2 regions of the Pseudomonas sp. FG86 genome follow, and region 1 is predicted to be linked to the other one. Evidence: predicted binding sites of a transcription regulator. Region 1 holds the regulator's gene; the other holds the start of a gene.
What was found. The regulator FliA, encoded in region 1, starts transcription of late flagellar genes. The targets are predictions, from matches to a motif close to CTAAAGTTTNNNNNNNNNNNGCCGNTAA.
Positions count from the first base shown of each region.

Region 2: the regulator FliA is predicted to act here: its motif matches at 5,102-5,129, upstream of ACODSV_RS04645 (methyl-accepting chemotaxis protein).

Region 1 is NZ_JBMDIS010000094.1:2,076-9,721, reverse strand. Features, by position in the region: gene ACODSV_RS31290 (chemotaxis protein CheA) at 1-2,107, opposite strand, end outside; gene ACODSV_RS31285 (protein phosphatase CheZ) at 2,119-2,907, opposite strand; gene ACODSV_RS31280 (chemotaxis response regulator CheY) at 2,926-3,300, opposite strand; gene fliA (RNA polymerase sigma factor FliA) at 3,468-4,208, opposite strand; gene fleN (flagellar synthesis regulator FleN) at 4,205-5,038, opposite strand; gene flhF (flagellar biosynthesis GTPase FlhF) at 5,144-6,460, opposite strand; gene flhA (flagellar biosynthesis protein FlhA) at 6,472-7,646, opposite strand, start outside.
Region 2 is NZ_JBMDIS010000005.1:21,213-28,858, reverse strand. Features, by position in the region: gene ACODSV_RS04660 (MFS transporter) at 1-1,078, opposite strand, end outside; gene ACODSV_RS04655 (DUF2569 domain-containing protein) at 1,291-1,809, opposite strand; gene ACODSV_RS04650 (alpha/beta hydrolase family protein) at 1,890-2,930, opposite strand; gene ACODSV_RS04645 (methyl-accepting chemotaxis protein) at 3,026-5,047, opposite strand; gene ACODSV_RS04640 (methyl-accepting chemotaxis protein) at 5,402-6,616, shown strand; gene ACODSV_RS04635 (response regulator) at 6,626-6,994, shown strand; gene ACODSV_RS04630 (STAS domain-containing protein) at 7,018-7,305, shown strand; gene ACODSV_RS04625 (chemotaxis protein CheA) at 7,347-7,646, shown strand, end outside.

The DNA.
Region 1 (7,646 bases):
CCTGGCCCACCAGTTGATCGACCACAAAGCCGATACGCTGGGTGCCCACCGAAAGGATCACCACGTGGCCTTCGCGCTGCTCTTCATGGGCAGCCGATGCCACCAGCCAGCGCTTGAGGTAGAACAATGGCAGCGCCTTGTCGCGCACGATCACCACTTCCTGGCCATCCACCACGTTGGTGCGTGACAGGTCGAGGTGGAAGATCTCGTTGACGTTGACCAGTGGGAAGGCGAAGGCCTGGTTGCCCAGCATCACCATCAGGGTCGGCATGATCGCCAGGGTCAACGGCACCTTGATGACGATTTTCGAGCCCTGGCCCTTGGTCGAGTAGATATTGATCGAGCCGTTGAGCTGGCTGATCTTGGTCTTCACCACGTCCATGCCCACGCCACGGCCCGACACGTCGGAAATCTCGGTCTTGGTCGAGAAGCCTGGAGCGAAGATCAGGTTGTAGCACTCGGTGTCGGTCAGGCGGTCGGCGGCGTCCTTGTCCATCACGCCACGCTTGACCGCGATATTGCGCAGGATCGCCGGGTCCATGCCCTTGCCGTCATCGGTAATCGACAACAGGATATGGTCGCCCTCCTGCTCCGCCGCCAGGATCACCTTGCCGTTGCGGGACTTGCCCGAGGCTTCGCGTTCTTCCGGGGTTTCCACGCCGTGGTCGACGGCGTTGCGCACCAAGTGGACCAACGGGTCGGCCAGGGCCTCGACGAGGTTCTTGTCGAGGTCGGTTTCTTCACCCACCAGTTCCAGGTTGATTTCTTTCTTGAGCTGGCGAGCCAGGTCGCGAACCAGGCGTGGGAAGCGGCCGAAGACTTTCTTGATCGGCTGCATCCGCGTCTTCATCACGGCGGTCTGCAAGTCAGCCGTGACCACGTCGAGGTTCGACACAGCCTTTTGCATGGCTTCGTCGCCGCTGTTCAGGCCCAGGCGCACCAGACGGTTACGCACCAGCACCAGTTCGCCGACCATGTTCATGATGTCGTCCAGTCGTGCGGTATCGACCCGTACGGTGGTTTCGGCTTCACTGGCAGGCTTGTCGGCCACGGCAGCGGCAGGCGCACGCGCGGCGGCCGCGGCGGCTGGCGCTGGGGCTGGCGCCGGTTTGGCGGCAGCAGGCGCGGCGGCCTTGGCCGGTGCCGGTTTCGCGGCCACGGGGGTGGCAGTCGCCGCAGCAGCCGGGGCCACTTCGGTGAACTTGCCCTTTCCGTGCAATTCGTCGAGCAGGGCTTCGAATTCGTGATCGGAGATCAAGCCGTCGTCAGCAGGGGCCGCAGCGGCGCCCGGTGCAGCTGGCGTCGGCGCCGCGCCAGTGGCCGCGACTTCCGGCAAGGCATCGGCGGCAAAGGTGCCCTTGCCATGCAACTGGTCGAGCAACGCTTCGAATTCGTCATCGGTGATATCGGTACTGGCCGTTGCCGCCGGCGTTTCCGGGGCAGCCGCAGTGGCCACGGCATCAGCCGCGAACTGGCCTTTGCCATGCAACTGGTCGAGCAGGGATTCGAACTCTGCGTCGGTGATGTCTTCGCTGGTCGGCTCGGCAGGCGCAGCGGCCGCGGGTGCGGGTGCGGGTACGGCCGACGGTGCTTCAGCCTCGGCCTTGACCGCATTGAGAGAGTCGAGCAACTGCTCGAACTCGCTGTCGGTGACATCCGCTTCGGCTTCGACCACCGGCTCTGGCGCCGCTTCCACCACCGGCGCGGCCGAGGTGTCGGCAGGTTCTGCCAGGCGCGCCAGGGCGGCCAGCAGTTCCGGGGTGGCGGCGGTGATCGGGGCACGTTCGCGCACTTCGCTGAACATGCCGTTGACCGCATCCAACGCTTCGAGGATTACATCCATTAACTCCGAGTCAACGTGACGCTCACCCTTGCGCAGGATGTCGAACACGTTTTCGGCGATGTGGCAGCACTCCACCAGCTCATGGAGCTGGAGGAAGCCGGCGCCCCCTTTTACAGTATGAAAACCGCGAAAAATTGCATTGAGCAGGTTCGCATCATCCGGGCGGCTTTCCAGCTCGACCAGTTGTTCGGACAATTGCTCTAAAATTTCGCCGGCCTCTACAAGGAAATCCTGAAGGATTTCTTCATCGGCGCCGAAGCTCATGGGTGTGCTCCTTAGAAGCCTAAACTGGATAACAGGTCATCTACGTCATCCTGACCTGACACAACGTCTTCACGTTTATCGGCATGAATCTGCGGACCTTCACCCTTGGCGAGATGTTTTTGTGGATCTTTTTCAGAGAGGATCGCTTCGCGGTCATGTTCGATGCCGGCGAAACGGTCGACCTGGCCGGCCATGAGTACCAATTTGAGCAGGTTGCTTTCCACTTCGGTGACCAACTGGGTCACACGCTTGATCACCTGACCGGTCAGGTCCTGGTAATCCTGGGCGAGCAGAATGTCATTGAGGTTGCTGGAAACCGTACGGTTTTCCTGCTCGCTGCGTGACAGGAACCCTTCGACCCGACGGGCCAGCTCACGAAACTCTTCTGCGCCGACTTCACGGCGCATGAAGCGACCCCAGTCAACGCTCAGCGCCTGGGCTTCCGTGGCCATGCCGTTGACCAGGGGCGTGGCGTTTTCCACCAGGTCCATGGTGCGGTTGGCCGCTGCCTCAGTCAGCCTGACCACATAGGACAGGCGTTCGGTGGCGTCGGTGATCTGCGAAATCTCTTCGGCTTGAGGCATGTGCGGGTCAATCTGGAAATTGACGATCGCACTGTGAAGCTCGCGTGTGAGCTTGCCCACCTCCTGGTACAGGCCGCGGTCACGGGTCTGGTTGAGCTGATGGATTAACTGCACCGCATCGCCGAACTGGCCTTTTTCAAGGCTGTCGACCAGCTGGTGAGCATGTTTTTTCAGGGTCGACTCAAAGTCGGCCTGCGATGATTCTTTTTGCTCCATAGCTCCCCCGTGGCAGCATTAGCCGTGGATGCGTTCGAAGATTTTTTCGATCTTCTCTTTCAAGGCCTGCGCAGTGAATGGTTTGACCACATAGCCGTTAACCCCGGCTTGGGCGGCTTCGATGATCTGTTCACGCTTGGCTTCGGCGGTCACCATCAGCACGGGAAGACTGCGCAGTTTTTCGTCGGCACGCACGTGGCGCAACAAGTCGATACCCGTCATGCCCGGCATGTTCCAATCGGTTACCAGAAAGTCGATGCTCCCGCTGTTGAGGATCGGAATCGCCGTAAGGCCGTCATCCGCCTCGACCGTGTTTGTGAACCCAAGGTCACGCAACAGGTTTTTTATGATCCGCCGCATCGTTGAGAAGTCATCAACGATGAGGATTTTCATGTTCTTGTCCAATTCGACCTCCAAGCAGTCTTAAACGCGCCCAGCACCTGGACGCGCCATTTCAATCAACAGGCGTTACACAAAAAGGACTGCCCAGGGCACCACGGTTAGCCCCCGCGGCGGCCAAGGCCCTCGCGGTTGCGTCTGCAGTGTCCCCACACTGCCTGTCAGCGCGCGCGCCACTCTCCCAATCGCCCCCGCAAGCGGGCCGCGCACTGGCTGTGCAGCTGGCTGACACGCGATTCGCTGACCCCCAGGACCTCACCGATTTCCTTGAGGTTCAGCTCTTCGTCGTAGTACAGCGCCAACACCAGTCGCTCACGCTCCGGCAAATTGGCAATTGCGTCGGCCAATGCGCCCTGGAAGCGTTCATCCTCCAGGTCACGCGACGGCTCCATATGCGTACTCGCGCCGTCCTCGTGCAACCCTTCGTGTTCGCCGTCCTGCAACAGGTCGTCGAAACTGAACAGGCGGCTGCCCAAGGTATCGTTCAAAATCCCGTAATAATCGTCGAGACTCAATTGGAGTTCGGCCGCAACTTCATGATCTTTAGCGTCGCGACCGGTTTTTGCTTCAATTGACCGAATTGCGTCACTGACCATGCGCGTATTGCGGTGTACCGAACGCGGCGCCCAATCGCCTTTGCGCACCTCATCGAGCATCGCGCCACGGATACGGATACCCGCATACGTCTCGAAACTCGCGCCCTTGCTCGCGTCGTATTTGGTCGACACTTCGAGAAGGCCGATCATGCCGGCCTGGATCAGGTCTTCGACCTGGACACTGGCGGGGAGGCGTGCCAGCAAGTGATAGGCGATGCGTTTGACCAAAGGCGCGTAACGCTCGATCAACTCACCCTGACTGTCACGGGCGGACTTCTTGTAGGCGTTGTAGCCGGTCGCTGTCATAGCACGGGTCCTGCGCTCGTCTGATGCACCAATCGCTCGACGAAAAACTCCAGATGCCCCCGAGGGTTAGCGGGCAACGGCCAAGTATCGACCTTCTGAGCAATAGCCTTGAACGCCAAGGCGCATTTCGAACGAGGGAACGCTTCGTAGACTGCACGCTGCTTTTGCACAGCCTTGCGCACACACTCGTCATAGGGAACTGCGCCGACGTATTGTAGGGCGACATCGAGAAAGCGATCCGTGACCTTGGTCAACTTGGCGAACAGGTTGCGGCCTTCCTGCGGGCTTTGGGCCATGTTGGCCAGCACGCGGAAGCGGTTCATGCCGTAGTCGCGGTTAAGCAGTTTGATCAGGGCATAGGCGTCGGTGATCGAGGTGGGTTCATCGCAGACCACCAGCAACACTTCCTGCGCGGCGCGCACGAAGCTGACCACCGACTCGCCGATCCCGGCGGCGGTGTCGATCACCAGCACGTCGAGGTTGTCGCCGATATCGCTGAACGCCTGGATCAGACCGGCATGCTGCGCCGGGCTCAGGTGCACCATGCTCTGGGTGCCCGAGGCGGCCGGTACGATACGGATCCCACCGGGGCCCTGGAGCAGCACATCACGCAGCTCACAGCGGCCCTCGATCACATCGGCGAGGGTGTGTTTGGGCGTCAGTCCCAGCAGAACGTCGACATTCGCCAGCCCCAGGTCAGCATCCAGCAGCATGACGCGACGGCCAAGCTCTGCCAGCGCCAGGGACAAATTCACTGACACGTTAGTTTTCCCGACGCCACCTTTGCCGCCGGTCACCGCGATCACCTGTACGGGATGCATGCTGCCCATTTTATTTCTTTACCTTGTCTTGCTTAGACGCAGGCTACATGGCTTGGCCGCGTGAATCGCTTGCAGACCATCGATGTAGATACATTTCACGGTGTTCATACTGACTCAACCCACCCGTTTTGCCGGGTTGTGGTAGAGGTCAGCGAACATGTCGGCCATCGCTTCCTCGCTAGGCTCTTCTTGCATTTGCACGCTGACGGCACGGCTGACCAACTGATGACGGCGCGGCAGATGCAGGTCATCCGGGATCCGCGGCCCGTCGGTCAGGTAGGCGACCGGTAGTTCATGACTGATGGCCAGGCTCAACACCTCGCCCAGGCTCGCCGTTTCATCAAGCTTAGTCAGGATGCAGCCGGCCAGCCCGCAGCGCTTGTAGCTATGGTACGCAGCGGTAAGAACTTGTTTTTGGCTGGTGGTTGCAAGCACCAGGTAATTTTTAGACTTGATGCCACGCCCGGCCAGGCTTTCCAGTTGCAGGCGCAAGGCCGGGTCGCTGGCTTGCAGCCCCGCGGTGTCGATCAGCACCACGCGTTTACGCAGCAACGGGTCGAGCGCGTTGGCCAGCGACTGGCCTGGGTCGACGTGGGTCACCGACACATTGAGGATGCGACCCAGGGTCTTGAGTTGCTCCTGGGCGCCGATACGGTAGCTGTCCATGCTCACCAGCGCGATATTCGAAGCGCCGTATTTGAGCACATAACGGGCCGCCAGCTTGGCCAGGGTGGTGGTCTTGCCCATGCCGGCAGGGCCGACCATGGCGATCACACCGCCCTCTTCCAGGGGTTCGATTTCCGGGGTGGCGATCATCCGCGCCAGGTGGGCCAGCAACATGCGCCAGGCCTGGCGAGGTTCTTCGATTTCGGTGGTCAGCGCCAACAGGTCGCGGGACAACGGGCCAGACAGGCCGATGCGTTGCAGGCGACGCCAGAGGTTAGCCTGGTGCGGTTTGCTGCCTTGCAACTGGGTCCAGGCCAGCGAGCCCAACTGCACTTCCAGCAATTCACGCAGGCCGTTGAGTTCAAAGCGCATCGAATCGAACACGCGCTGGTCGACTGCGGCAGCCGGCGCGGGCGCTGCAGGACGTGGCGGTTCTTTGAACGTAGGTTCGACCAGCGGCTCGGCAGCGGTCAGCGGCAAGCCGGCGAACAACTGGCGATTGGTGGTGGCATCGCTGTCACCCCGCATGCTCAGCTCAGCCTGGGCCGACACAATGCGCGAGGCGGTCTTGCGCAGCTCGTCTTCGAGTTCCATGTTCGGCACGCGCGGGGCCAGCGCCGAAGGGGTGTAGTCCAGGGCAGCCGTCAGCTCGACACCGCCAGCAATACGGCGGTTACCGATAATCGCAGCGTCGGCGCCCAGCTCATCACGGACCAGTTTCATGGCCTGACGCATATCGGCGGCGAAAAAACGCTTTACTTGCATAACCCACTACCTCAGCCGTTGGGCCCAACTGTCGCGACGATGGTCACTTGCTTATTGTCAGGAATTTCCTGGTAAGCCAATACGTGCAAATTCGGTACTGCCAGGCGTCCAAACCGCGACAACATCGCTCGGACCGGGCCTGCTACCAACAGAATCACCGGCTGGCCCTGCATTTCCTGGCGCTGCGCCGCGTCGATCAACGAACGCTGCAGCTTTTCAGCCATGCTCGGCTCCAGCAGGACACCCTCTTCCTGGCCAAGTCCGGCCTTCTGAATACTATTGAGCAATATTTGTTCCAACCTTGGTTCCAAGGTGATCACAGGCAGCTCGGAGTCAAGCCCCACAATGCTTTGCACGATTGCGCGGGACAATCCGACACGCACCGCAGCCACCAGCGCGGCAGTATCTTGACTCTTGGCGGCATTGTTGGCGATAGCCTCGGCGATGCTGCGAATATCGCGTACCGGCACCTGTTCGGCGAGCAACGCCTGCAGCACTTTGAGCAGCTGCGACAGCGACAGCACGCCCGGCACCAGCTCTTCGGCCAGTTTTGGCGAGGCTTTGCTGAGCAACCCCATCAATTGCTGGACTTCTTCGTGGCCGATCAGCTCGTGTGAGTGCTTGTACAGAATCTGGTTGAGGTGGGTGGCGACCACGGTGCTGGCGTCCACCACGGTGTAACCCAGCGACTGCGCCTGGCTGCGCTGGCTGATTTCGATCCACACCGCTTCCAGGCCAAAAGCCGGATCTTTGGCGGTAATGCCGTTGAGCGTGCCGAACACCTGGCCGGGGTTGATCGCCAGTTCGCGGTCGGGGTAGATCTCGGCTTCCGCGAGGATCACGCCCATCAGGGTCAGGCGGTAGGCGCTGGGGGCCAGGTCGAGGTTGTCACGGATGTGTACGGTGGGCATCAGGAAGCCCAGGTCCTGGGACAGCTTCTTGCGCACCCCCTTGATCCGCGCGAGCAATTGCCCACCCTGGTTGCGGTCGACCAGCGGAATCAGGCGGTAGCCGACTTCCAGGCCGATCATGTCGATCGGGGTCACGTCGTCCCAGCCCAATTCCTTGGTTTCCTGGGCACGGGCCGGGGATGGCAGCAGTTCCTGCTGGCGCGCGATCTCTTGCTGGGCCTTCACCTTGATCGTGTTCTGTTTTTTCCAGAACAGGTAGGCGCCACCCGCAGCCA
Region 2 (7,646 bases), on a different contig from region 1:
AGGCAATGATCACCTGGAACAGGGCGACGAACAGCGGCATGCCGCGTTCGACATCCTTGGGTGCCACCACAAACATCCAGATACTGGCGCAGGCCGGGAAGGCGCCGAAGGCGAAGCCCCACAGCCCGATCAGCATCGCTGCGCCGGTCATCCCCGTGGCGAAGTGAGGGAACAGGGCGGTGCTGGTGCCGATCATCAGCGCGACCAGCAACAGGGTGTGACGCACGCTGCGGTTGGCGGCGAAACCGGCAAAGATATTACCGAACACCCCGGCCACGCCGAAGAGCAGCAACAGCGAGCCAATCGTCGGCCCGTCGAAGCCGGAACTGTATTTGAAGAACGGCGCGACATAGGTGTAGGCCGCAAAGTGCGCCAAGCCGATCAACAGCACCGCGATCAACCCGACTCGCGCCTGTGGGTTGATAAACAACGCCGGCAGGTCGCTGATGCGAATGGCCTTCTCCGGGGTGAGCCGAGGCAGCAGGAACACCTGCGCCAGCAGCACCGGCACGCCCAGCAGCGCGGTGACCAGGAACGTCATGCGCCAGCCCATCAAGCCGCTGAGCCAGGTGCCGACGGGCACGCCGAGCACGGTGGCCAGGGTCACGCCCATCATGATGATCGAGGTGGCCTTCGCGACGTCCACACCCTTGGGCGCCAGGCGCCCACTGAGGGCAATGGCCGTGGCCCAGAACCCGCCAATGCTGATGCCCAGCAAGACACGGCCGAACAGCAGCAGGTTGAAGTCACTGGCAAAGGCCACGACCGAGTTGGCGATGATCATGATCAGCGTCAGGCCGATCAGCAGGTAGCGACGGTCCATGGCACCAATGCTCACCGATAGAAACGGCGCGGCGAGGGCGGCCATGATGCCCGGCAGGGTCACCATCAGCCCGGCGTGGCCGGCACTGATACCGAGGTCGGCGGCGACGTCGTTGAGTACACCCACCGGCAGAAACTCACTGGTCACCAGGGCGAAGGCGCCCACCGCGACCGAGAGAATCGCCAGCCACTGCTGTTTGACGCTTTGTTGATTATGTTCGGGACGGCCGCTGGGGGCCTGGAGGGCGCTTGGCATGATGCTGGGTTCCAAGGGGGGATGTCGCCTGAGGCCAGGCGAAGGGGAAGAATTGGGAGGCGATTATAGGAATCGGGCTTGGCCACCCCATAGGCGAGCGGTTCGATAGTAATCATCAGTGCTATCGATGTGACGGGGTTGGGCTGCGTATTTCAGCGGCATCGCTTCGGGCAGCCCGCCGGTCATCCGGCAGGCGCTCGATGCTTACCGAGTCAAAGGCTGGCGGGGCTAGGCGCTTCTGCCTCAACCGGCCGGTGTAGTACAAACGTTGCCTTGACCCTTTTAGAGAACAGTATGTAGGGGACCCAGATAGAGGTGGATACCAATCCGCGGACGATTTCCTTGGTCGTGTTGTAGTCGAATATGGGTTCGTCCACCAGAACAAGCGAGCTGAACCATGCGTCAAGTGGAACGTAAATAGCCGAGACGATGAGCGTGACGATATAAACCTTGGGGAATAAATAGTGTTCGGAGAAGAACAGGTAAACCAAATAACCAAAGGCCGCGATAAAGACTGCATTAATGAGTGTTTCTGAAATCAGGATCGCACCCCATAGGGTGTTAGCCGTCGTCGTGCCGGATGAGGTGATGGTACTGAACGCGCCCTCTGCGAATATCGGGTAATGCACCGTGATAAGGGCATAGCTCAGACGCGCCAAGGCTATGAACAGGCCCAAGCCAACCACGATCAACCAACCGCCCAGCCCCTTCAGTTGTTTACTTTCTTGCATGTTCGCTCCGCAGTTCAATGAAGTTAAAACGATAAATAGTCAGCCGTGTCGCGCCACGTGCTCTAAGGTCGATGGCGGCTTCACTGTCGAAACGATCGGTGTAAAAACTCACTGATCAGCCCCACCACCTGCTGCTGAATCATCGCCCTCGGCCGAGCCCCCTCACCATCGCGGCAAATCATCCCGTCGCCTGGCGAACTCTCCTCAATCAACGCCATGCCCCCCGGCTTGCAGATCGACATAAAGCTGAAGTGCGTGGCGTCGGCGATCTCCACGTACTTCGTCGTTGCTTCAGGCAGCCGCTTGACCATGTCGGCGGACTCCAGCTGCGGGTCCATATCCTCCGACGGCACGCCCCCCGCAATCACCAGCACCGGTACCGGCAATGCAGCCAGGCTGGCGTCGGTAAAGCCGCGCGACAGGCCCAGGTCCAAGGACACGATGGCGGTGACGCGTTTGTCGCTCAAATCAGCGGCCAACCGGGCCTTGCCGGCTGGCGTGCCGGCGGGGTTCATCTCGTGGTAGCCGATGCAGCCGCCGAGCTTGGGGTGGGCGCCGCATTCGCGGCTGAACAGGTCGGGGTCGAAACGCGCGCCGGCGATCTCCAGTACGGTCCAGCCGCCAAGGGAATGGCCCACGGCGGCGATCTGGCCATTCGCGACCGCGCCAAATGGCTTCGGCTCGGCTAACACCGCGTCGATCACGCGGCTCAGGTCAGCCGGGCGTTGCCATAACTGCGCGGCGGTTTGCGGGGTACGGTCTTTGGTGGTGGTGCCGGGGTGGTTGACCGCCGCGACGATGTAGCCCTGATGCGCCAACTCACCGGCCAGCCACACCTGCTTGCCCCAGTTGCCGCCATAACCGTGGGAGAGCACCACCAGCGGATGCTCACCGGCAGCTGGCGGCGCGTCGGGCACGGCGAGGGCACCGATGAACACCGCGCTGTCGGCGATCAGCGTGGGTTTGGCCGTGGTGGCGGCGGGGTACCAGACGACCAGTTCGAGTGGTCGGTTGTGTTGCACATCCGGCAGGGTGACAGTCTTGAAACCGACGGGGTTTTCGGCAGCGAAGGCGGGAGCGGCCAGGCACAGCAATAGCAGGGAGGCGAGGGCGTTTTTCACTGTTGTTATCGTCCTTGATATGAGCGAAGCATCATGCACTGAGTCCCCCGTTCAGTGCCATGAGCCCCGCGCCCTTTTTTACCTGCCGTTAACGCCTACGCATGGGTCAGCCCCGTCAACGTATCCGCAATGGTCTTGGTCCGTTGCGCCGTACCCTCCGTCGCACGGCTCGACGCCTCCAGCACATCCAGCATCTCCCGCAACGCGCCCACCCCGGTGGACTGGTCTTCAATCTGCTGGGCCACGCGCTGGATCTCACTGGACAACAGGTCAATATCCACACCGATTTCCGCTGCATTCTTACGCGTGATTTCCGCCAGCTTGCGCACCTCGTCCGCCACCACCGCAAAGCCCCGGCCCAGGTCGCCCGCGCGCGCCGCTTCAATCGCGGCGTTGAGCGCCAGCAGGTTGGTCTGCCCGGCGATCTGCTGGATCACCTGCACAATCGACTGGATACGCAAACTCGACCCCGCCAGCGTGCGCGCGCCCTGCACCGCGACATCCGCCTGGCTGGACAGGCCCTCCACCGTGGCCCCGGCCTGGGCAGACACCGTGTTCTGCTGGCCAATCGTGCCCACTAGTTCATCCATCGAGGCGTGTAACTCACCGGAGTAGTGCTTGAGCTGCGAAGCGATGTCCTCCTGCTGGCGCTCGGCCTGGGCCAACACCAGGCCCAAGTCGGCCAGGCCTTCGAAGACTGGCAGGATATTGCGGTCCAGGCCTCGGGTATTCAGGGTGTCGGTGAAATCATTGTTCTTGAACGCCGCAATCTGCTTGACCACCACATGGTTCAACCCCGCCAGCTTCTTCACCTGACGCCGCAGGAAAAATGCCTTGAACTCGCCGTAATGGGCGATGAAATTGTCCACGTACTCATCACTGAAACTCGCACCCTTGGCCACCCGAAAGAAGAAAATCGCCGTCAGCGTCTGATTCAGGTTCAAGCCCAGAATCTCCCCGAAGGTCGAAAACCCCGCCAACGGCACATCCCCAAAAATGCCGGCCATGCTGCCCAGCTCGGCGCCGTTATTCAGTCGGCGCAAAATGCAGTCATTCAAAATCCCCGCCACCGGCTGGCCGCCCTTGCCACGCAAAAACTGCTCGTAGTCCAGGCGTGTGGCCTCACGCAATGGCGTACGTCGCACCATCACCAGCTCTTCGCCCGGCGCCACGTCGCAAAACAGCTGCACGATCTGCTGTTCATAGTCGATGCGTGCGATGGAGCGCACAAACAACTCACTGCCCACCCGAATCGCGAACGAGTAATCCGCCAGCTTCGACTCCAGTGCCTGGGGGGCGCAATTGAACGCGTCACACAGCGCCTGCACCATGCTCTTGATATTGCCGCTGCTGTCGATCACCTGGTCAATTGTGCGGTCCTCCACCGAGGCGGTCAGCACACTGAAGGTCAAATCCGCGGCCTTGAAGTTTTGGCTTTTAAACACGCCAAAGCGCACATTGGCGGCAGTCTTGAGGAACACAATCTGTGCATGGTTCTGATAACTGCGCTGGCCATCGTGGATCAGCGTTTTCTGGAAATCCGACTTACCCCCGGCCGACCCGCCTACGAACAAGCATGGAAAACGCCCGGACTCATACAGCGCCTCCATGAAAAACGATTCCGACGCCGACAACCCATCGAACACCACGTAGGCCAAGGTGTCGCGGTGATCGATTGAGGTGTGCACCTGCACCCGCTTGATATTGGCCACCAACTTGGCGATCCGCTCCTGCATCCCCAAGCGCTTGCCGCCGCTGCGAATGTCCTCACACTCCAACGGCACCATCACCACCTCGGCAGAGGCAATCACACTGTCATCAAACAGCTGCAACACCATCCGGTCCCAGCGCTCGCCGGTCGCGCAATACAGCGAATCAGCGGCGTTGCACAACTCACCGGAGGTGGTGCACAGGCTGATGGCGGTTTGCGGAAAGCGACGCTTGAGCTTGGCGGCGACCTGGTCGATGTCCAGGTGGGGGGAGATGAAACCGGTGATCAGGGTGGGTGTGATGCGCAGGGTGGCCAATGAAGACTCCAATTCATTGGCGGTGCAGGTGAGGGTGGCGGTGCCTTGACGATCGGCCCGGGCTTTTTTTAGAAGGGAAAGTGGGTTCATAGGGCTGGCTCGAACGGGTGGAGGGGGCAGGGTATAGACATGCGATTAGTAGGGTTATCGGCAGGTTGCGTGGGGGCTGTAGGGCGAGGGGTAGAGAGGCGACGGATGGATGGTTTCGGGCCTCCCCCCATTCCAAAGGACGATGTTGAGCACGATGGGAATGAGGTCCAGGCCTTTCTCTGTCTTGTGCCAGACGTCAGAAAAGTGCCGGACCAGGGGACCCCGAACTCCCTGGTCTGTCACCCGCTGGTCATAAATCAGACGGAAGGCACATAAGGTGTCTAAAGTTGCTCTGTACTGGGCAGATAAACCCTATGTCGTTTATATCCGCAACAACGTTCAAGGATCGAACTCATGACCCAGCGTCAAGCCAGCCGCATTTCCCCTACCGGTCATCCGCGTTTTCGCTGGTTTGCTTTCATCCCGGTCCTGCCCGCCGTCGTGTGGATACTGGTGCAATCAACTTCTGCGGCCAACCTGGCGGCCTGCGCGGTACTGGTGTTGATCGGCTTCGGTGCCTGTGCCTGGAGCGCGGGTTCGCAGCGTGACGCCACGCGGCGAGCCATTGCGCGTGCGCAGGCGGATCAGGCCGACGCGGACGCGGCACATAACGGCATGGCCGCGCGGGCACAGCTTGATGAAGTGTTGCTGGGCGCCATGCCGATCTGGGCCAAGCAGGTGGAAAGCTCGCGCCATCAGACCGAAGAAGCCATTGTGAGCCTGGCCAACCGTTTTACCGGCATTGCCGCACGGTTGCAGGAAACGGTACAAGCCTCGCAGCACGCTGCGGGTGAGCTGGATGGCCAGGCCGCCGACGGCGCGCTTGAGGTGCTGGCGCGCAGCGACAGTGAGCTGAGCCAGGTGATCAATTCGCTCAAGGCGACCCAAAGCAGCCGTGACCAAACCCTGGCCCAGGTCCGTAGCCTCACCGCCTATACCGGTGAACTGCGCACCATGGCCGCCGACGTGGCGGCGATTGCCGCGCAAACCAACCTGCTGGCGCTCAACGCGGCCATCGAGGCGGCGCGGGCTGGCGAAGCCGGTCGTGGCTTCGCCGTGGTGGCCGATGCGGTGCGCAGCCTGTCGAGCAAATCCAGTGAAACCGGCCAACAGATGTCGGCCAAGGTCGACATCATCAATAACGCCATCACCCAATTGGTACAGGCCGCGTCCAGCAGCGCCGACCAGGACAGCCACTCGGTGGCGGCGTCCGAAAACAGCATTCAAGTGGTGCTCGAGCGCTTCCAGAACATCACCGGGCGCCTGGCCGAGTCCGCCGACCTGCTCAAGCAGGAAAGCTACGGCATTCGTGATGAGATGACCGAGGTGCTGGTCAACCTGCAATTCCAGGACCGGGTCAGCCAGATCCTCAGCCACGTGCGAGACAACATGCACGCCTTGCATGATCACCTCCTGCAGGCCAGCCAGGCCCCTGACCAGGCGGTCGCCGTCGACGCCCGGCAGTGGCTGGCGCGCATGGAAGCCACTTATGCCACCGACGAGCAACGGCGCATCCATCATGGCGAAGCGGCCGTGCAGCAGAATTCTCAAGACATTACCTTCTTTTAGGAGCACCTCATGGCGAAGAATGTATTAGTGGTCGACGACTCCAGCAGTGTGCGGCAAGTGGTTGGCATTGCCTTGAAAAGCGCCGGTTACGACGTGATCGAAGCGTGCGACGGCCGGGATGCCCTGGGCAAGCTCACCGGGCAGAAGGTGCACCTGATCATCAGCGACGTAAACATGCCCAACATGGACGGCATCACCTTCGTCAAGGAGGTCAAGAAGCTGGCCAACTACAAGTTCACCCCGATCATCATGCTGACCACCGAGTCCCAGGAATCGAAGAAGGCCGAGGGCCAGGCCGCTGGCGCCAAGGCGTGGGTGGTCAAGCCGTTCCAGCCGGCACAGATGCTGGCAGCGGTCTCAAAACTGATTCTGCCCTGACACCCGGCGCCAGGGAGGCTCCCATGCCCATCACCCATGAAACATTTGATGACACCACCCGCGTGTGCATTGACGGCGAACTGACGATCTACACCGTCGCCGAACTGGCGGGCGCGCTGCTGCCGCAGCTGGGCGCGACGCCACGCATGGCGCTGGACCTGTCGCAGGTCACGGAACTGGATGGCGCCGGCCTGCAGTTGCTCGCGGTCATCCAGCGTGAAGCCGGCATCGCCGGCACAGCCTTGAGCGTGATCGGCCAGAGCCAGGCGGTCACGCAGGCACTCCAACTGTGTCGCGGCGCGGTCTTGTAGTCAGCGCCATCCACGTTCATTGATCGACAAGGAAAGTTCAGGTGAGCATCAATCTCGATCAGGCACAGCAGACATTCATCGTCGAGGCGCGCGAGCTGTTGCAAGCCATGGAGCAATCCTTGCTGCAACTGGAAAGCGAGCCCGGCGACCAGGATGCCATTGGCGCGATTTTCCGTGCCGCCCACACCATCAAGGGCTCCGCCGGGCTGTTCGGCCTGGAGCCTGTCGTGAGTTTTACGCATATTGTCGAGGACGTACTCGACCGCCTGCGCGACGGCAGTGTGGCGGTCGATGCCACGCTGATCGCGATGTTGCTCAAGTGCGGCGACCATATGCTCGAG